DNA from 3 places in the Actinomadura sp. genome. Region 3 is predicted to be linked to each of the others. Evidence: riboswitches for the same ligand, from Rfam matches in the RefSeq annotation. Region 3 holds a riboswitch; each other region holds the start of a gene.
The links. Region 3 has a riboswitch for thiamine pyrophosphate ahead of thiC (phosphomethylpyrimidine synthase ThiC). Riboswitches for the same ligand answer to the same signal wherever they lie in the genome.
Positions count from the first base shown of each region.

Region 1 (5,763 bases), on a different contig from region 3:
CGTCCCACCCGTCCAGCCGCGCCGCGGCCTCCGCCTCGGACGGCGCACCGCCGCCCTCGCCGGGCTCGGCGGACGAGCGGTGGCGCCGGCCCAGGAAGAAGTCGGCGGCGAGGACGCCCAGCATCGGGACGAAGACCGAGCCGATCAGGGTCAGGAAGCCCGCGTAGTCGCCGATGTCCAGGACCAGCGCGAGGACGGTGATGCCGGTCCCGAGCGCGACGCTCAGCACCCGGCGGTCGGCGCGCGGGAACAGGTTCTGGATCGAGACGGCGGTGGAGTAGGTGTCGGCGAACGACTGATCCGCCTCCCGCAGCACGAAGACCGCGAAGAACACCACGCCGAGCGTCGGGCCGAGGAAGGGGTCGAACACCCTGCCGCTGTCGCCCGCGACCAGCGCGAGCGCCAGCAGGCCGAGGACGTAGGCGATGATCTGCGTGGCGGAGTAGCCGACGGACGCCGCGCCGAACGCCGCCCGTTCCGTCCGGGAGTGCCGGGTGTAGTCGGCGGCGACCGGGACCCACGAGATCGACACGGCGAGCGCCGCGTCGGCGCCGATCCAGAAGCCGCCCCACGAGCCCTCCGTCAGGTCGGGCAGCGGCTGCCGGACGAGCTCCACGTAGAAGTAGACGAGCGCGATCGCCACCGCGACCGTCACGTAGCGGCGCAGCAGCCGCACCGAGCCGAGCGGCCACACCGTCAGCACGGTGGTGATCGCCCCGGCGGCGACCACGTAGCCCCAGCGCGGCACGCCGTCCCACAGCTCGCGGGCCGCGTCCGCGATGACGATCAGTTCGAACGTCCCCCAGCCGATGAGCTGCGCGATGTTCAGGACCGTCGGCGCGTACGACAGCCGCGCGCCGAACAGGCCGCGCAGCAGCACCATCGCGGGCTGGCCGGTGCGGGCGCCCGGGACCGCGGCGAGGCCGAGCATGAGCCCGCCGATGACCGTCCCGACGGCCATCGCGACGATGCCCGCCATGATGGAGATGGTCGGCGCGCCGTCGTCGTCCGGCGCGAGGACGGTGTAGGCGCCGGAGAAGGCGAGGAGGCTGACGCCCAGGTTGGCCCAGAACGCGCTCTGGTCCCAGAACCCGAGGACCTTGGGGGCGGGTTCGTCGAGGGTGAAGGGGGCCTCGTTGGCCTCAGGGCGCTTTTCGACGTCGGACGTCACGGGACACACGCTCCCTACGCCGGCATTACCCGGACAGGTTCATGCGGTCGGCGACGCCTTGCAGGCCGCCCTCTCAGCCCGGCTCTCGGCCCGAGCTCCCGCGGTTATCGGTCGGAGCCGATCGTACAACCGCCCGTCAACTACCAAAAGGGGTGATCACGCCACATACGGCGGGCCGCCGCCCGCGCCCTCCATGGGGCGCCCGGCCTCGACCCAGCCCTTCATCCCGCCGTCGACGTTCCGCGCCAGCCAGCCCGCCTGGTTGAGCGCCACCGTGACCTGCGCCGACCGCACGCCGGACCGGCAGATCACGTACACCTCCCGGTCGCGCGGGATCTCGCCGGCGCGGTCGCTCAGCTGCCGCATGGGGATGTGGACCGCCTCGGGCGCATGGCCCGCGTCCCACTCGTCCTGTTCGCGGACGTCCAGCAGGTAGCCGTCCTGCGGGACGTCGGCCGCGCCCACCGCCGGCACGTCTTCCCCGAAATTCATCACACCCCCAATTCATCACACCCCCATGGAACCGCGCGAACCCGCCCTGCGTCGAATCACGCATGCGGTATCGGACGCTCCTCTTCGCAGCGCCCGGGCTGGCCATGCTCCTGACCTTGGCCGCCTGCGGCGACGAACAAGCCAACGGAGACCCCGCCGAAGCGCCGTCCGGCACGACGTCCGTACAGCCCTCCGGCACCCCGGGAGACTCCCTCACCATCAAGGTCAAGGCCTCCGCGGAGGCCCCCGCCAAGACCTGGACGCTGACCTGCGATCCCCCTGGCGGTACCCATCCGAAGGCCGCCGACGCATGCGCGGCCCTGACCAAGGCCAAGGAACCCTTCAAGCCCGTCCCGAAGGACCAGATGTGCACCGACATCTACGGCGGTCCCGAGATCGCCACGGTGCGGGGCACCTGGCGGGGCGAAAAGATCGACGCCAAGTTCACCCGCGGGGACGGCTGCCAGCTCCACCGCTGGACCAAGGTCGCCCCCCTCTTCGGCAACGTCCCGAAGGTCCGCTGACGAAGGTCCGCTGACGAACGAGCCTTCCCCGTTCCGGCTCGGTTCACCACCACAGGCCCCGGCCCTCGCCGGGGCCTGTCCTGTCCGCGGGGACTCGCCCGGACGAGTCAGTCGTCATGGGCCGCGGGGTCGACATGAGCGAGCGCGCGGTCCCGGGTGGGGCCGCGCGCTCGCCGGAAGCGGGTCAGCTCAGGGTCGGGGCCTTTTGCCGGCCGGTCTCGGCGGTCGCCGGGACGGCGGCGGCCGGGGCGGCCGCCAGGGGCTTGAAGCGGCGCAGCCGGAGGCTGTTGCTGACCACGAAGACCGAGGAGAACGCCATGGCACCGCCGGCGATCATCGGGGTGAGCAGGCCGGACGCCGCGAGCGGCAGGGCCGCCACGTTGTAGGCGAACGCCCAGAACAGGTTGCCCTTGATCGTGCCGAGCGTGCGGCGCGACAGCCGGATCGCGTCGGCCGCGGCCCGCAGGTCGCCGCGGACCAGCGTCAGGTCGGACGCCTCGATCGCCACGTCCGTCCCGGTGCCCATCGCGAGGCCCAGGTCGGCCTGGGCGAGCGCCGCGGCGTCGTTGACCCCGTCGCCCACCATCGCCACGGTCCGCCCCTCGGACTGGAGGCGCTTGACGACGTCCACCTTGTCCTGGGGCAGGACCTCGGCGATGACCTCGCCGATCCCGACCGCCTCCGCGACCGTGCGGGCGACGGTCTCGTTGTCGCCGGTCAGCAGGACCGGGCGCAGGCCGAGGGCCTTCAGCTGCGCGATCGCCTCGGCGGAGGTCGGCTTGACCTGGTCCGCGACGGTGATCACCGCGCGGGCGGCGCCGTCCCAGCCGACCGCGACGGCCGTGCGGCCGAGCGCCTGCGCCTCCTCCATCGCGCGCTCCAGGCCGGGCGTGAGGTGCTGCGACCACTCGGCCAGGAGCTGCGGACGCCCCGCGAGGACGCCGTGCCCGTCCACGATCCCCTGGACGCCGAGGCCCTCGACGTTCGCGAAGTCCTCGACCGCGCCGAGCTCGCCGACCCGGTCCACGGCGCCCTTGGCGATCGCCTGCGCGATCGGGTGCTCGGACGCGTTCTCCAGCGCCCCCGCCAGCCGCAGCACGTCGGCCTCGGAGACGCCGTCGGCCGTGACGACGTCCACCAGCGCCATCTTCCCGGTGGTGACGGTGCCGGTCTTGTCCAGGACGACGGTGTCGATCGCGCGGGTCGACTCCAGGACCTCGGGGCCCTTGATCAGGATGCCGAGCTGCGCGCCGCGCCCGGTCCCGACCATGAGAGCGGTCGGGGTGGCGAGGCCGAGCGCGCACGGGCAGGCGATGATCAGCACGGCGACGGCGGCGGTGAACGCGCCGGCGAGGGGCTCGCCGGTGCCGATCCAGAAGCCGAGCGTGCCGACCGCCAGCGCGATCACGATCGGGACGAAGATCCCGGAGATGCGGTCGGCGAGCCGCTGCACCTGCGCCTTGCCGGTCTGCGCCTCCTCCACCAGCCGCGCCATCTGGGCGAGCTGGGTGTCGGCGCCGACGCGGGTCGCGCGCACCAGGAGGCGGCCGCCCGCGTTCACGGTCGCGCCGACGACGGCGTCGCCCGGCCCGACCTCGACCGGGACGGACTCGCCGGTCAGCATGGACGCGTCCACGGCGGACGAGCCCTCCTCGACCGTCCCGTCCGTGGCGATCTTCTCGCCGGGGCGGACGACGAACACGTCCCCGACCGCCAGGCGGTCGACCGGGATGCGCTCCTCGCGCCCGTTGCGGACGACCGAGACCTCCTTGGCGCCCAGCTCCAGCAGGGCGCGCAGCGCGGCGCCGGCGCGGCGCTTGGACCGCGTCTCGAAGTAGCGTCCGGCCAGGATGAACATGGTCACGCCGGCCGCGGCCTCGAGGTAGATGTTCATCGACCCGTCCGAGCGGGTCATGGAGAACTCGAAGCCGTGCTTGACGCCCAGCTCGCCCGCGGTGCCGAAGAACAGCGCCCACAGCGACCAGCCGAACGCGGCGAGCGTGCCGAGCGAGATCAGCGTGTCCATCGTCGCGGCGCCGTGCCGCAGGTTGATCGCCGCGGCCCGGTGGAACGGCCAGCCCGCGTACACGACGACCGGTGCGGCGAGCGTCAGCGACAGCCACTGCCAGCCCTCGAACTGGATCGCCGGGATCATCGCCATCGCGATGACCGGGACCGACAGGACGACCGACGTGATCAGCCGCTGGCGCAGCGGGCGCAGGCCGTCGTCCGGCTCGGGCTCCTGCGCCGGGCCGCCGCCGGCCGCGGGGGCGGCCGGGAGCGCGGCGGTGTAGCCGGCCTGCTCGACGGTGGCGACCAGGTCCTCCGGGGCGACGCCGGGGGCGAACTCGACGCTGGCCTTCTCGGTGGCGTAGTTGACGGTCGCGGTCACGCCGTCCATCTTGTTGAGCTTCCGCTCGATGCGGTTGGCGCACGACGCGCACGTCATCCCGCCGATCGCCAGCTCGACACGCCCGGACTCGGTGTCCGTGCTCATCGCTCTCCTCCTCTGCCTCGATCGTGCGGAACTCAGTGGGTGTGCGGCCGGTCGTCGTGCGCGGGCTCCTCCGCCGGTACCCCGGCATCGCCCGCGTGCACGGTGAACTCGGCGGTGCGGACCTTGCCGCCGTGCTTGAAGTCCAGGTACAGGCGGTATGCGCCGGCACTCGGAGCCTCGGCGGAGAACGTGATGCCGGGACCGGGCTTGGTCACGCCGTCGCCGGGCTTGCCGTCCGGGTGGACGTGGAGGTAGGCGAGGTCGCCCTGCCGCAGCGCGACCAGGTGCCCGTACGCCTCAAGATACGGCTGCAGGTCGGTGACCGGCTCGCCGCCCTTGCTGACCGTGAGGGTGAGCTCGGTGGACTTGCCGGGACGGAGGCCGCCGGTGAGCTTCACCTCGTACCCGTCCACCTTCGCGACCTGCGCGGGCTTCGGCAGCGGGGTGCGCCGCATGGTGCCCGGGGCGAAGACGTCGGTGCCGAGCGTGAGCTGGCGCGCCGCGCCGTCCGGCTGGATGTCGGTGAAGAACCGGTACACGCCGGGCTCGGGCAGCTCGATCGGGACGGTCCAGACGCCTCCCCCGATCTCGGTCGGGTGCAGGTGCTGGAAGCCGGATAGGTCGCGCTGCGCGACGATCAGGTGCAGCCGCTTGCCGTGCAGGGGCTTGAAGCCGGTGACGGGCTTGCCGTCCGGGCCGTCGATGGTGAAGCGGAAGTCGGTCTTCTTGCCGGGGGTCACGGTCGCCGTGCGCGGGGTCAGCGTGTAGCCGTCCTCCGACACCTGGAGGCCGCCGGGGGCGTGCGACGCGGCGCCTCCGCCGTGCCCGCCGCCGTGCCCGCCTTCGTCGCCGCCGTGCCCGCCGCCGGTGCCGCCCTCATGGGACGCCATCTCCGCCGTGCCGCCGACGGGGCCGGCCGCCTTGCCGATCCCGGCGGCGCCGCCGAAGACGACCGCCAGGCCCAGGGCGTACGCGCCGACCTTGGTCGCGCTGTTCATGCCGATTCACTCCACTCGGGTGCGTCCGGGCGCGCCCCCGGCCCGGGGGCGCGCACCGGTCATGACTGCAGCTGGTATCCG
Region 1 covers NZ_JBIQHY010000123.1:14,313-20,075, reverse strand. Annotated here, with positions in the region: partial or broken gene ACIWVC_RS29110 (purine-cytosine permease family protein) at 1-1,171, opposite strand, end outside; TPP riboswitch at 1,166-1,283, opposite strand; gene ACIWVC_RS29105 (rhodanese-like domain-containing protein) at 1,328-1,663, opposite strand; gene ACIWVC_RS29100 (SSI family serine proteinase inhibitor) at 1,726-2,187, shown strand; gene ACIWVC_RS29095 (heavy metal translocating P-type ATPase) at 2,372-4,684, opposite strand; gene ACIWVC_RS29090 (hypothetical protein) at 4,717-5,682, opposite strand; gene ACIWVC_RS29085 (heavy-metal-associated domain-containing protein) at 5,742-5,763, opposite strand, start outside.
Region 1: another riboswitch for thiamine pyrophosphate. It lies ahead of ACIWVC_RS29110 (purine-cytosine permease family protein); the one in region 3 lies ahead of thiC (phosphomethylpyrimidine synthase ThiC).

Region 2 (5,763 bases), on a different contig from region 3:
TACGCGACGGCGAGCGGCGTGCCGGCCTGGTGGGGGAGCCGCCCGGTCAGCAGCTCGAACAGCATGATCCCGGCGGCGTACACGTCGGAGCGGACGTCGGCGCTGCCGGACAGCACCTGCTCGGGCGCGAGGTAGCCGACCGTCCCGATGATCATGCCGGTCTTGGTCATCTTGCTCGCGGTCTCGGCCCGGGCGAGCCCGAAGTCGGCGACCTTGACCTGGCCGTCCTCGGTGATCAGCACGTTCTCGGGCTTGACGTCGCGGTGCACGAGGCCGGCGCGGTGCGCGGCGCCGAGCGCGGCCAGCACCGGCTGCATGATCTCCAGCGCGGCGCGCGGGCCGAACCGGCCGAGCGAGGTCAGCGCGTCGCGGAGCGTGCGGCCCGCGACGTACTCCATCACGAGGAAGACGTGCTCGCCGTCGGTGCGCTGGTCGTAGACCGCGACGACGTTCGGGTGCGACAGCGCCGCCGCGGCCTTCGCCTCGCCGATGAAGCGGGCGACGAAGTCCTCGTCGGCGGCGAGCCCGCCGTGCATCACCTTGATCGCGACGGTGCGGTCGAGGCGGAGGTCGCGCGCGACGTACACCGTGGCCATCCCGCCGCGCGCGATGCGGGACTCAATGCGGTAGCGCCCGTCGAGCACCCGCCCGACGAGTGGATCAGCGACCGTCGTGTCCATCGGTGCGAGTTTACGGGCGAAACGCGGGGGACTTCATCACTCGCGAGTATGAGCATCGATGAGCCCGGGGGCCGGCTCCTCCGGGACGCCCGGTCCGGAAGCGGCAGGCGGGACGCGGCGGCCGCCGCCGCGGGACACGGCCACGCCGGCCAGGCAGAGCAGGCCGCCGCCGAGCGTGATCAGGCCCGGGACCTCGCCGAGGAGCAGCCACGACATGGCGACGACGAGGGCGGGCACGGCGTAGGTCGTGGCGCCCATCTTCCCGGCGGACGTGCGGGCCAGCGCGTAGCCCCAGGTGGTGAACGCGATCGCGGTCGGGAAGACGCCCAGGTACACCATGTTGAGCGTGGCGCCGACCGGGGCGCCGGCGGCCTGGGAGATCAGCCGCCCGGAGAAGGGCAGGCAGGCCAGCGCGCCGATCGCGCAGGCGAACGTGGTGAACTGCAGCGCGGACGCGTGCCGCAGCGCGGGCTTCTGGCTGACGACGCCCGCCGCGTACGTCACGGCGGCGACCAGGCAGAGCAGCACCCCGCCGACGGACGCGCGGCCCTCCCCGGACATCGACAGCCCGACGACCGCGGCGCCGGCGAACGAGACGGCCAGGCCGGTCAGCAGCCGGGCCGAGACGCCCTCCTTCAGCAGCCAGCCGCCGAGGAGCGCGATCAGGATGGGCCCGATGTTGACGACGAGGGCGGCGGTGCCCGCGTCCACGAGCTGCTCGCCCCAGTTCAGCGCCACCATGTAGGCGCCGAACCACAGGACGCCGGCGGCGATGATGCCCGGCCAGGCGGCCTTCGGCGGGAGCCCCTCGCGCCGGACGAGCCACAGCGCGCCCAGGACGACCGTGCCGGACAGGAGGCGGCCGAGGGCGAGCGCGCCGGGCCCGTACTCGGCGCCCGCACTGCGGATCGAGACGAAGGCGGACGCCCACAGCACCACCGTGACGGTGGCGGCGGCGACCGCGCGCCTGTCGACGCGACCCGGGTTCTCCTGCTGCATGTCACGCACCTTAGGTATGGGTCGTTTCCATGAACACCGAAGGAACGTGCCGGGTTGCGCGGCATGCCCGGGTGAACCCGCCCCAGTCTCGTCACACTGAGGTTTCAGGTCCAGCGAATATTTCTAGAGTCAACCATTTAGCGTTGCTACGACGTGGCGAGGCCCTCGAACGGGGAGGACGCCTGCGCGTAGCGGCGCTTCGGGATCCGCCCGGCCAGTCGGGCGAGCCGTCCGCCCTCCACCGCGTGCCGCATCGCCGCGGCCATCCGCGCCGGGTGCTGCGCGCGGGTGACGGCGGTCGCGAGCAGGACGGCGTCGCAGCCCAGCTCCATGGCGAGCGCCGCGTCGGACGCGGTGCCGAGCCCGGCGTCCAGGATCACCGGGACGCCCGCCCGCTCGACGATCAGCTCGATGTTGTGCGGGTTGCGGATGCCGAGCCCCGACCCGATCGGCGAGCCGAGCGGCATCACGGCGGCGCACCCGATCTGCTCCAGGCGGTGCGCCAGCACCGGGTCGTCGTTGGTGTAGGGCAGCACGACGAAGCCGTCGTCGACGAGCTGCTCGGCGGCCTCCACCAGCTCGATCGGGTCGGGCAGCAGCGTGCGCTCGTCCGCGATCACCTCCAGCTTGACCCAGTCGGTGCCGAGCGCCTCCCGGGCCAGCTTCGCGGTGAGCACGGCCTCGCCGGCGGTGAAGCAGCCCGCCGTGTTCGGCAGCACCCTGATGCCGCACTCGGCGAGGACGTCCAGCACCGACCCGCGCGCGGCCGGGTCCACCCGCCGCATCGCGACCGTGGTCAGCTCCGTGCCGGACGCCGTCAGCGCCTCCCGCAGCACCCGCATGCTGGGCGCACCGCCCGTTCCCATGATCAGCCGCGAACCCAGCTCCTCCCCGGCGATCACCAGCGGGTCGGACATCTCACCCTCCTTGCACGGCGGTCAGCACTTCCAGGCGGTCGTCGTCGCGCAGCGCCGTCGTCTCCCACGCCGAACGGCGGACGACCTCGCCGTTCAGCGCGGCGGCCACACCGGTCCGGGCCGCGGTGACGGACGCGACCGCGTCGGCCACGCTCGCGTCCTCCGGCAGTTCGCGCGGCTCGCCGTTGACGGTCACCTTCATGCGCCCACCTCGGAGAACCGGTCGGGGGCGAACGGCGCGGCGATCTCGGGGACGGGGCCGTCCAGCAGCATCGCGGACAGGATGTCGGCGCTCACCGGGGCCAGCAGGATGCCGTTGCGGAAGTGCCCGGTGCCGGCGAGCAGGCCGGGCAGCGCCGTCGGCCCCATCACCGGCGCGTTGTCCGGGGAGCCGGGGCGCAGCCCGGCGGTGACCTCGGCGAACTCCAGCTCGGTGATGCCGGGCAGCAGCTCGCGGGCGTCCCGCAGCAGCTCCCACAGCCCGCCCGCGGTGACCCGCGTGTCGAAGCCCATCTCCTCCTGGGTCGCGCCGAGGACGACCTCGCCGTCCGCGCGCGGCACCAGGTAGACCGACGAGCCCTTCACCAGCCCCCGCGTGGTCCGCTTGAGGAACGGCACGCGGGTGCGGAGCCGGATCACCTGGCCCTTCACCGGGCGGACGGGCGGGACGGTCCCGGGCGGCAGCCCTTCGAGGTCGCCCGACCACGACCCGGCCGCGAGCAGGACCCGGTCGGCGCGGAGCACGGTCCCGTCGTCCAGCGCGACCCCGGCCGCCGCGCCGCCCTCGACGACGATCCGCACGGCCCGCCGGCGGACCAGCCGGACGCCGAGCCGCTCCACCGCCGCGAGCAGCGCCGCGGTGAGCCGGCGCGGGTCGATCGAGCCGTCCTCGGGGGCGAGCAGCCCGCCGCGCACGCCGGGCGCGAGCATCGGCTCCGCCCGCCGGCACTCCCGGCCGGTCAGCGCCTGCGCGGGGATGCCGAGGCTCTCCTGGAAGCGGCGCAGGTCGTCCAGGTACTTCAGGTCGTCGGCGTCGAACGCGACCTGGAGCAGCCCGTCGGTGCGGTGGCCGGTGTCCAGGCCGGTCAGCTCCTCCAGCTCCGCGACGAACCCGGCGTACCGGTCGCGGGACGCGAGACCGAGCCGCAGCAGCGGCTCCTCGCCGTAGGTCAGCTCGCTGACGGGGGTGAGCATGCCCGCCGCCACCGAGGAGGCGCCGCTCGCGGGCGCCGGGTCGACCAGCGTGACGGTGCGGTCCTTCGCCGGGGCGCCGCCCCCGGCGGTGCGCCAGGCGGTGGCGAGGCCGATGACCCCGGCTCCCACGATCACGACCTGCATTCGCGCTCCCTTCGCCGGCATGATCCGGATCAGGTCCGGCGGTCGGCGGCCCGTTCCAGCCGCCCTCTCAGCCCGGTCGCACCGGACTCCCGCGCTCTGTACTGGTTTATCCGGTTCCCACCTTACGACCTTGGTGCGGCCGTCCAACATCTGGACAGGTGTCCACCCGGAATTCGCGGCGCATTAGGCTGGCCAATCATGGAGAAGGTCATCGTCGTGGGCGGTGGGCTGGCCGGCGTGCGCGCCGTGGAGGCCCTGCGGAGCAAGGGGTACGAGGGCGCGCTGACGCTCGTGTCGGCGGAGCGGCACCGGCCCTACGACCGGCCGCCGCTGTCCAAGGCCGTCCTCGCGGGCGAGTCCGACGACACGACCGTCGACGCCGACTGGGACGCGCTGCGCTGCGAGCTGCTGCTCGGCGAGCGCGCCACCGCCCTGCGCCTGGACGGGCCGGGGCGCGGCGGCGTGCTCGCGTCCACGGCGGGCGACCTGCGGTTCGACGGGCTGGTCATCGCGACCGGCGCGGCCCCGGTCACGCTGCCGGGCGAGGGCCGCCAGCGCGTCCTGCGGACCATCGACGACGCCCGCGACCTGCGCTCCCGGCTGACCGCGGGCGCCCGCATCGTGATCGTCGGCGCGGGCTGGATCGGCGCCGAGGTCGCGACCACCGCCGCGAAGCGGGGCTGCCGCGTCACCGTCGTGGAGGCGGCCGACACCCCGCTCGCCAACGCGATCGGGCCCGAGGTGGGCGCGCTGACCGCCCCCTGGTACGCCGAGGCGGGCGTCGAGCTGCGCACCGGCGTCAAGGTCGCGGCCGTCGACGGCGGCGGCCTCGTGCTCGCCGGCGGAGGCCGGATCGACGCCGACGAGGTCGTGGCCGGCATCGGGGTCCGCCCGGAGGTGTCCTGGCTGGAGGGCTCGGGCCTGCTGGTGGAGCGCGGCGTGGTCACCGACGCCTCGTTCCGCGTCTACCACGGCGGGGAGGAGCCGGGCTCCCTCCGCCCGGACGTGGTGGCGGTCGGCGACTGCGCGGCCTGGTGGTCGCGGCGGTACGGGCGGCGGCTCCTCGTCGAGCACTGGGACACCGCGCTCAACGCCCCCGAGACCGCCGCCGCGGCCCTTCTCGGCGAGGACGCGTCGTACGACGCCGCCCCGTACTTCTGGTCCGAGCAGTTCGGGCGGATGGTGCAGTACGCGGGCAGCCACGCGGCGTCCGAGCGGCTGGTCCACCGCGGCGACCCGTCCGGCCGGAAGTGGGCCGCGGTGTGGCTGACCGGCGACCGCCTCGACGCGATCCTCACCGTCGGCAGGCCCCGTGACCTGGTGCAGGCGAGGCGGGTGATCGCCGCCGGGACGCCCGTTGACCCCGAGGCGATCGCCGACCCGGACGTCCCCGTCCGCCAGGCCGTCCGCTGACCGCGATCGCGGCGGGAAGCCGACGGCTGTCCAGGGGGTTTGAGATTTCCGGCGGCGTGGTAGCAAGGGGGCGTGACGCAGATGCACGCAACCGTTGACAGCGCACTCGACCCCCGGACCGACGCCCTCGCCGGCGAATGGCTCACCCTCCGCGAGACCGCGGAGCGGCTCGGGATCAAGCCCAACCGGATCAAGCAGCTCGTCCACGAGCACCGGATCCTCGCGGTGCGCCGGAACGGGGAGCCGATGGTGCCCGCGGCCTTCATCAAGGACGGCCAGGTCATCAAGGGCCTCCCCGGCACGCTCACCCTCCTGTCGGACGCCGGGTTCGACGACGTGGAGACCATCCGCTGGCTGTTCACCGCCGACGACACCCTTCCGGGGACGCCCGTCGAGGCGCTCACCGAGAACCGGGG
Region 2 covers NZ_JBIQHY010000006.1:43,055-48,817, reverse strand. Annotated here, with positions in the region: gene pknB (Stk1 family PASTA domain-containing Ser/Thr kinase) at 1-680, opposite strand, end outside; gene ACIWVC_RS04090 (DMT family transporter) at 717-1,679, opposite strand; gene ACIWVC_RS04085 (thiazole synthase) at 1,826-2,596, opposite strand; gene thiS (sulfur carrier protein ThiS) at 2,598-2,798, opposite strand; gene thiO (glycine oxidase ThiO) at 2,795-3,934, opposite strand; TPP riboswitch at 3,924-4,037, opposite strand; gene ACIWVC_RS04070 (NAD(P)/FAD-dependent oxidoreductase) at 4,133-5,347, shown strand; gene ACIWVC_RS04065 (Rv2175c family DNA-binding protein) at 5,429-5,763, shown strand, end outside.
Region 2: another riboswitch for thiamine pyrophosphate. It lies ahead of thiO (glycine oxidase ThiO); the one in region 3 lies ahead of thiC (phosphomethylpyrimidine synthase ThiC).

Region 3 (5,763 bases):
TACAGCGAGAAGCGCCTGGCCGCCCTGGAGCCGGGGACCCGGACCGTCCTCGTCAACCACTGGCCGCTCGTCCGCGAGCCCACCCGCGTCCTGTGGTACCCGGAGTTCGCGCAGTGGTGCGGCACCGAGCGCACCGCCGAGTGGCACGACCGGTTCCGCGCGGTGTCGGTCGTCTACGGGCACCTGCACATCCCCCGGACGATCTGGACCGGCGGCGTCCCGCACATCGAGGTGTCGGTCGGCTACCCGCGCGAGTGGCGCAAATGGCGCGGGTCGCCGCGCGGCCCGCGCCGGATCCTGCCCGACCCCGAGACGAGCTGACCTAGCGGCGGCCGGGCACCATGCCGGCCGCGGCGAGCGACAGCAGCCGCCCGGCCGCCTCCGGCTCCCGCTCGGTGACCGCCGCGATCGCGCCGGTGAGCCACAGGACGTCGGCGAACGCCGCGCCCGCCGGCGCGTCCCCGGCCCGCTGCGCGCGGGCGAACAGCGCCTCGCCCGCCTCGCACATCGCCCGCCGCGCGGCCGCCCCCTCCGGCCGCCCGTCCCGCAGCGACACCACCGCCGACGCGGCCAGCCCCCGGAACACCGTCACCCGCGCCATGAACGTCCGCAGCCAGGTCATCAGCGCCTCGCCGGGCGCGGGCGCGACCATCAGGTCGCGGGCCGCCGCGGCGAGCTCCTCGTAGGCGTCGGCGAGCAGCGCCTCCAGGAGGTGCTGGCGGGTCGGGAAGTGGCGGTAGAGCGTCCCGATGCCGACGCCGGCGGTGCGGGCGACGCCCTCCAGGGACGCGCCGGCCCCCTCGCGCTGGAACGTCTCGCGGGCCGCGGCGAGCAGCCGCGCCCGGTTGCGGCGCACGTCGGCGCGCACCGCGCGGGCGGGGGCCGTCGGCGTGTCGTCGCTGGTCACGTGGGTCCTCGGTCCTTTCCCGGCGGGTATGGGCCTGCGGCGATTCGGGGGGATCCGCGGCTTTGGAACGGTCCCTCGATACTATCCGCGCCGGGCCGCCCGTTCCGCCCCGGGAGGGGCCGGCCCGCCGCGGCCGGTGCCGCGGCGGGCCTGCGCCGACCTGCGCCGACGTCAGGACGGGCCGGGGGAGACGGGCAGCTGCACCCGCCCGCCCGCGGCGCGGAACTCCGCCGCCTTCTCCCGCATCCCGGCGGCGAGGGCCGCCTCGCCGTCCAGCCCGCGCTCGTCGGCGTACCGCCGGACGTCCCGGGTGATCTTCATCGAGCAGAAGTGCGGGCCGCACATCGAGCAGAAGTGCGCGGTCTTCGCCGGGGCCGCCGGGAGCGTCTCGTCGTGGAACGCGCGGGCCGTGTCCGGGTCGAGGGACAGGTTGAACTGGTCCTCCCACCGGAAGTCGAACCGCGCCTCCGACAGCGCGTCGTCCCACGCCCGCGCCCCCGGATGGCCCTTGGCCAGGTCGGCGGCGTGGGCGGCGATCTTGTAGGCGATGACGCCCGCCTTCACGTCCTCGCGGTCCGGCAGCCCGAGGTGCTCCTTCGGGGTGACGTAGCAGAGCATCGCGGTCCCGTGCCAGCCGATCATCGCGGCGCCGATCGCCGAGGTGATGTGGTCGTAGCCGGGCGCGATGTCGGTGGTCAGCGGGCCGAGCGTGTAGAACGGCGCCCCGTCGCACCACTCCTGCTGCAGGTCGACGTTCTCCTTGATCTTGTGCATCGGGACGTGGCCGGGCCCCTCGTTCATCACCTGGTTGCCGTGCTCGGCCGCGATCCGCGTCAGCTCGCCCTGCGTGCGCAGCTCGGCGAACTGCGCCTCGTCGTTGGCGTCCGCGATGCAGCCGGGGCGCAGGCCGTCCCCGAGGGACCAGGTGACGTCGTAGGCGGCGAAGATCTCGCACAGCTCCCGGAAGTGCGTGTACAGGAAGTTCTCCTCGTGGTGCGCGAGGCACCACGCCGCCATGATCGAGCCGCCCCGCGACACGATGCCCGTCTTGCGCCGCGCGGTCAGCGGCACGTACCGCAGCAGGACCCCCGCGTGGACGGTCATGTAGTCGACGCCCTGCTCGGCCTGCTCGATCACCGTGTCGCGGAAGAGGTCCCAGGTCAGCTCCGCGGGGTCGCCGCCCGCCTTCTCCACCGCCTGGTACAGCGGGACGGTCCCGACCGGCACCGGCGAGTTGCGCAGGATCCACTCCCGCGTCGCGTGGATGTCCCGGCCGGTGGACAGGTCCATGATCGTGTCGGCGCCCCACCGGGTCGCCCACGTCATCTTCTCGACCTCGTCCTCGATCGAGGACGCCACCGCCGAGTTGCCGATGTTCGCGTTCACCTTCACGAGGAAGTTCCGCCCGATGACCATCGGCTCGATCTCGGGGTGGTTGACGTTCGCGGGCAGCACCGCCCGGCCGGCGGCCAGCTCGTCCCGGACGAACTCCGGGCGCACGCCCTCCCGCAGCGCCGCGAACTCCATCTCCGGCGTGATCTCGCCCCGCCGCGCGTACGCGCGCTGCGTCACCGCGCCGCCGGTCGCGCGCCGCGGCCGGCGGGGCGGGAAGTCCTCCCGCGCGGGCGCCCGCCGCCCGTCGTCCCCGGGCCGCGCCGGGCGCTCCTCGTACGGCGCGGTGTCGCCCCGCTCGGCGATCCACGCCTCCCGCAGCGCAGGCAGCCCCCGCCGGACGTCGACCTCCTGCGCCGGATCGGTGTACGGCCCCGACGTGTCGTACAGGACGACGACATCGCCGTTGGTCAGCGGCACCTCCCGCATCGGGACCCGGAGGTCCGGCCGCGACCCCTGCAGGTAGGTCTTGCGGGCAGCTGGAACCACACGTTGTGTCATGACGACTCGATCTCTCCCTACGCCGGCATTACCCGGTCAGGTTCATGCGGTCAGCGGCCGTCCCAGCCGCTATCTCAGCCCGGTTCGCCGGGCACCCGCGATCTGTCGCCCCCGACGCTAACCCGCGGCACCCCGGTTGCCGCAACCGCCGCCTCCGGGGTAGAACGCGCCCGCGCGAGGCCCTGAGAGGATCGGGGCATGTTCGACCCTCACCAGGAGTACACGCTGACCCCGGTCGGCCATGTCTCGTCCGCGCTGACCGACCGCGAGTCCGCGCCCAAGCAGGGGACCGAGGGCGCGCCCGAGGCATGGCTGGTCTTCGAGCCGGCCGTGCTCCCGGCGCTGGAGGGCCTCCGCCCGGGCGACCGGGTCTTCGTGCTGACGTGGCTGCACCTGTCGCCCCGGGACGTCCTGCGCGTCCACCCGCGCGACGACCCGTCCACCCCGATGCGCGGGGTGTTCGCGACGCGCTCCCCGGACCGCCCCAACCCGATCGGCCTGCACCCGGTCGAGGTCCTGGAGGTGACGGGCCGCCGCGTCCGCGTCAGCGACCTGGAGGCCCTCGACGGCACCCCGATCGTGGACGTGAAACCGATCCTCGCCTGCGAACCCGGCGGGTAGGCCGCCGGGCCGGGGGAGCGCGGCGGGTTCGCGGTCGCCGCCCGCCTCCCGCCCGCGGCGCGCCGTCAGCCCGCGGTGACGAGGTAGAGCAGGCCCGCCAGCGTCGAGGCCGAGCCGATCTCCCCGCGCGCGGCGCGCGCGGGGACCGACGCCAACGGGACCCACTCGATCCGCTCGGCCTCCACGTCGGTCGGCGCCCCGACCCGCTCGGCGCCGTCCGCCCGGTAGATGTGATAAACGCCATCGTGGACGCCGGGTGACGGCCGCACGTCGAGCAGGTGCCGGACGGTCCCCGCGCGGTATCCGGTCTCCTCGACCAGCTCCCGCGCGGCCGCCTCGCCGGGGTCTTCGCCTGGTTCGACTCGTCCGCCGGGAATCTCCCAACCCCACTGGTCGGTGATGAACCGGTGCCGCCAGATCAGCAGCACCCGGCCCTCCCCGTCGACCGCCGCGACGCCCGCCGCGGGCCGCACCCGCACGAGGTGATGGTCGAACCGGCGCCCGTCCGGGAGTTCGACATCGGCCAGCCGCACGTCCATCCAGGGGCTGTCGTAGACCGACCTCTCCCCGTAGACCGTCCATCTCATGGATGGACGCTATCGGGGCCTTTCAAACCCTTACCGGTAGGGTCAGGATCAAGGGGACCAGGGGAGGCGATCGCGTCGGTGAGCACACTGCAGGAGGCCCCGCAGGACCGGATCTTCACGGTGCCCAACGTGCTGAGCGTGGCACGGCTCGTGGGCGTCCCGCTGTTCCTGTGGCTGGTCTTGGCCGAGGCGGACGGGTGGGCGATCGGCGTGCTGGTGTTCGCCGGCCTGTCCGACTGGCTGGACGGCAAGCTGGCGCGCGCGCTGAACCAGACCAGCAAGCTCGGCACGGTGCTCGACCCGGCCGCCGACCGCCTCTACATCCTCGCCACGCTGATCGGGCTCACCATCCGCGACATCATCCCGCTGTGGCTGGTGGTGCTGCTCGTCGCCCGGGAGTTCGCGATCCTGCCGATCGCGCCGATCGTCCGGCGGCTCGGGTACGGCGGCACGCTGCCCGTCCACTTCATCGGCAAGGCGGGCACCATGTGCCTGCTGTACGCCTTCCCGCTGCTGCTGCTGGGCGACCACGACGGCGGCGCGGCGACCGCGGCGAAGGTCGCCGGCTGGTCCTTCGCCATCTGGGGGACGGGCCTGTACTGGTGGGCGGCCGTCCTCTACTGGACGCAGACGCGGCAACTGGTGCTGGCCGGCCGCGACTCGCCCCCGGCCCCCGGGCCGGACGCCGCGCGCGCACCGGACGACCGGCGCGATCCGGGCGCGGACCCGCCGGCCGGCGACCAGAAGGGAGCTGAGACCCCCCGATGAAGGCCGTCGTGATGGCGGGAGGCGAGGGGACGCGGCTGCGTCCGATGACCGCCAACCAGCCCAAGCCGCTGCTGCCGCTCGTCAACCGGCCGATCATGGAGCACGTGCTCCGGCTGCTGAAGCGGCACGGGTTCACCGAGACCGTGGTCACCGTCCAGTTCCTGGCCGCGCTGATCCGCAACTACTTCGGCGACGGCGAGGAGCTCGGCATGTCGCTGAGCTACGCGACGGAGGAGATCCCGCTCGGCACCGCCGGCAGCGTCAAGAACGCCGAGGAGGCGCTGCGCGACGACCGGTTCCTCGTGATCTCGGGGGACGCGCTCACCGACATCGACCTCACCGACATGGTGCGGTTCCACAAGGAGAACGACGCGCTCGTCACCATCGGGCTGAAGCGGGTCCCGAACCCGCTCGAATTCGGCATCATCATCGTGGACGACGAGGGCCGCGTGCAGCGGTTCCTGGAGAAGCCCACCTGGGGCCAGGTGTTCTCCGACACCGTCAACACCGGCATCTACGTGATGGAGCCCGAGGTCCTCGGACACGTCGCGGAGGGCGAGCCCGTCGACTGGTCGGGGGACGTGTTCCCCAAGCTCCTCGCCGAGGGGGCCCGCCTGTTCGGGTACGTGGCCGACTGCTACTGGGAGGACGTCGGCACCCACGAGAGCTACCTCAAGGCCCAGGCCGACATGCTGTCGGGCCAGGTCGGCATCGAGCTGGACGGCTTCGAGATGTCCCCGGGCGTGTGGGTCGCCGAAGGAGCCGAGGTGGACGCCGAGGCCGTGCTCAAAGGGCCGCTCTACATCGGCGACTACGCGAAGGTCGAGGCGGGCGTCGAACTGCGCGAGTACACCGTCCTCGGCAGCAACGTCGTGGTGAAGGAGGGCGCGTTCCTGCACCGCGCCATCGTCCACGACAACGTGTTCGTCGCGCCGTCCACGAACCTGCGCGGCTGCGTCGTCGGCAAGAACACCGACATCATGGCCG
Region 3 covers NZ_JBIQHY010000039.1:38,115-43,877, reverse strand. Annotated here, with positions in the region: gene ACIWVC_RS16115 (metallophosphoesterase family protein) at 1-321, shown strand, start outside; gene ACIWVC_RS16110 (TetR/AcrR family transcriptional regulator) at 323-907, opposite strand; gene thiC (phosphomethylpyrimidine synthase ThiC) at 1,079-2,800, opposite strand; TPP riboswitch at 2,796-2,909, opposite strand; gene tsaA (tRNA (N6-threonylcarbamoyladenosine(37)-N6)-methyltransferase TrmO) at 2,999-3,421, shown strand; gene ACIWVC_RS16095 (NUDIX hydrolase) at 3,487-4,008, opposite strand; gene ACIWVC_RS16090 (CDP-alcohol phosphatidyltransferase family protein) at 4,087-4,776, shown strand; gene ACIWVC_RS16085 (sugar phosphate nucleotidyltransferase) at 4,773-5,763, shown strand, end outside.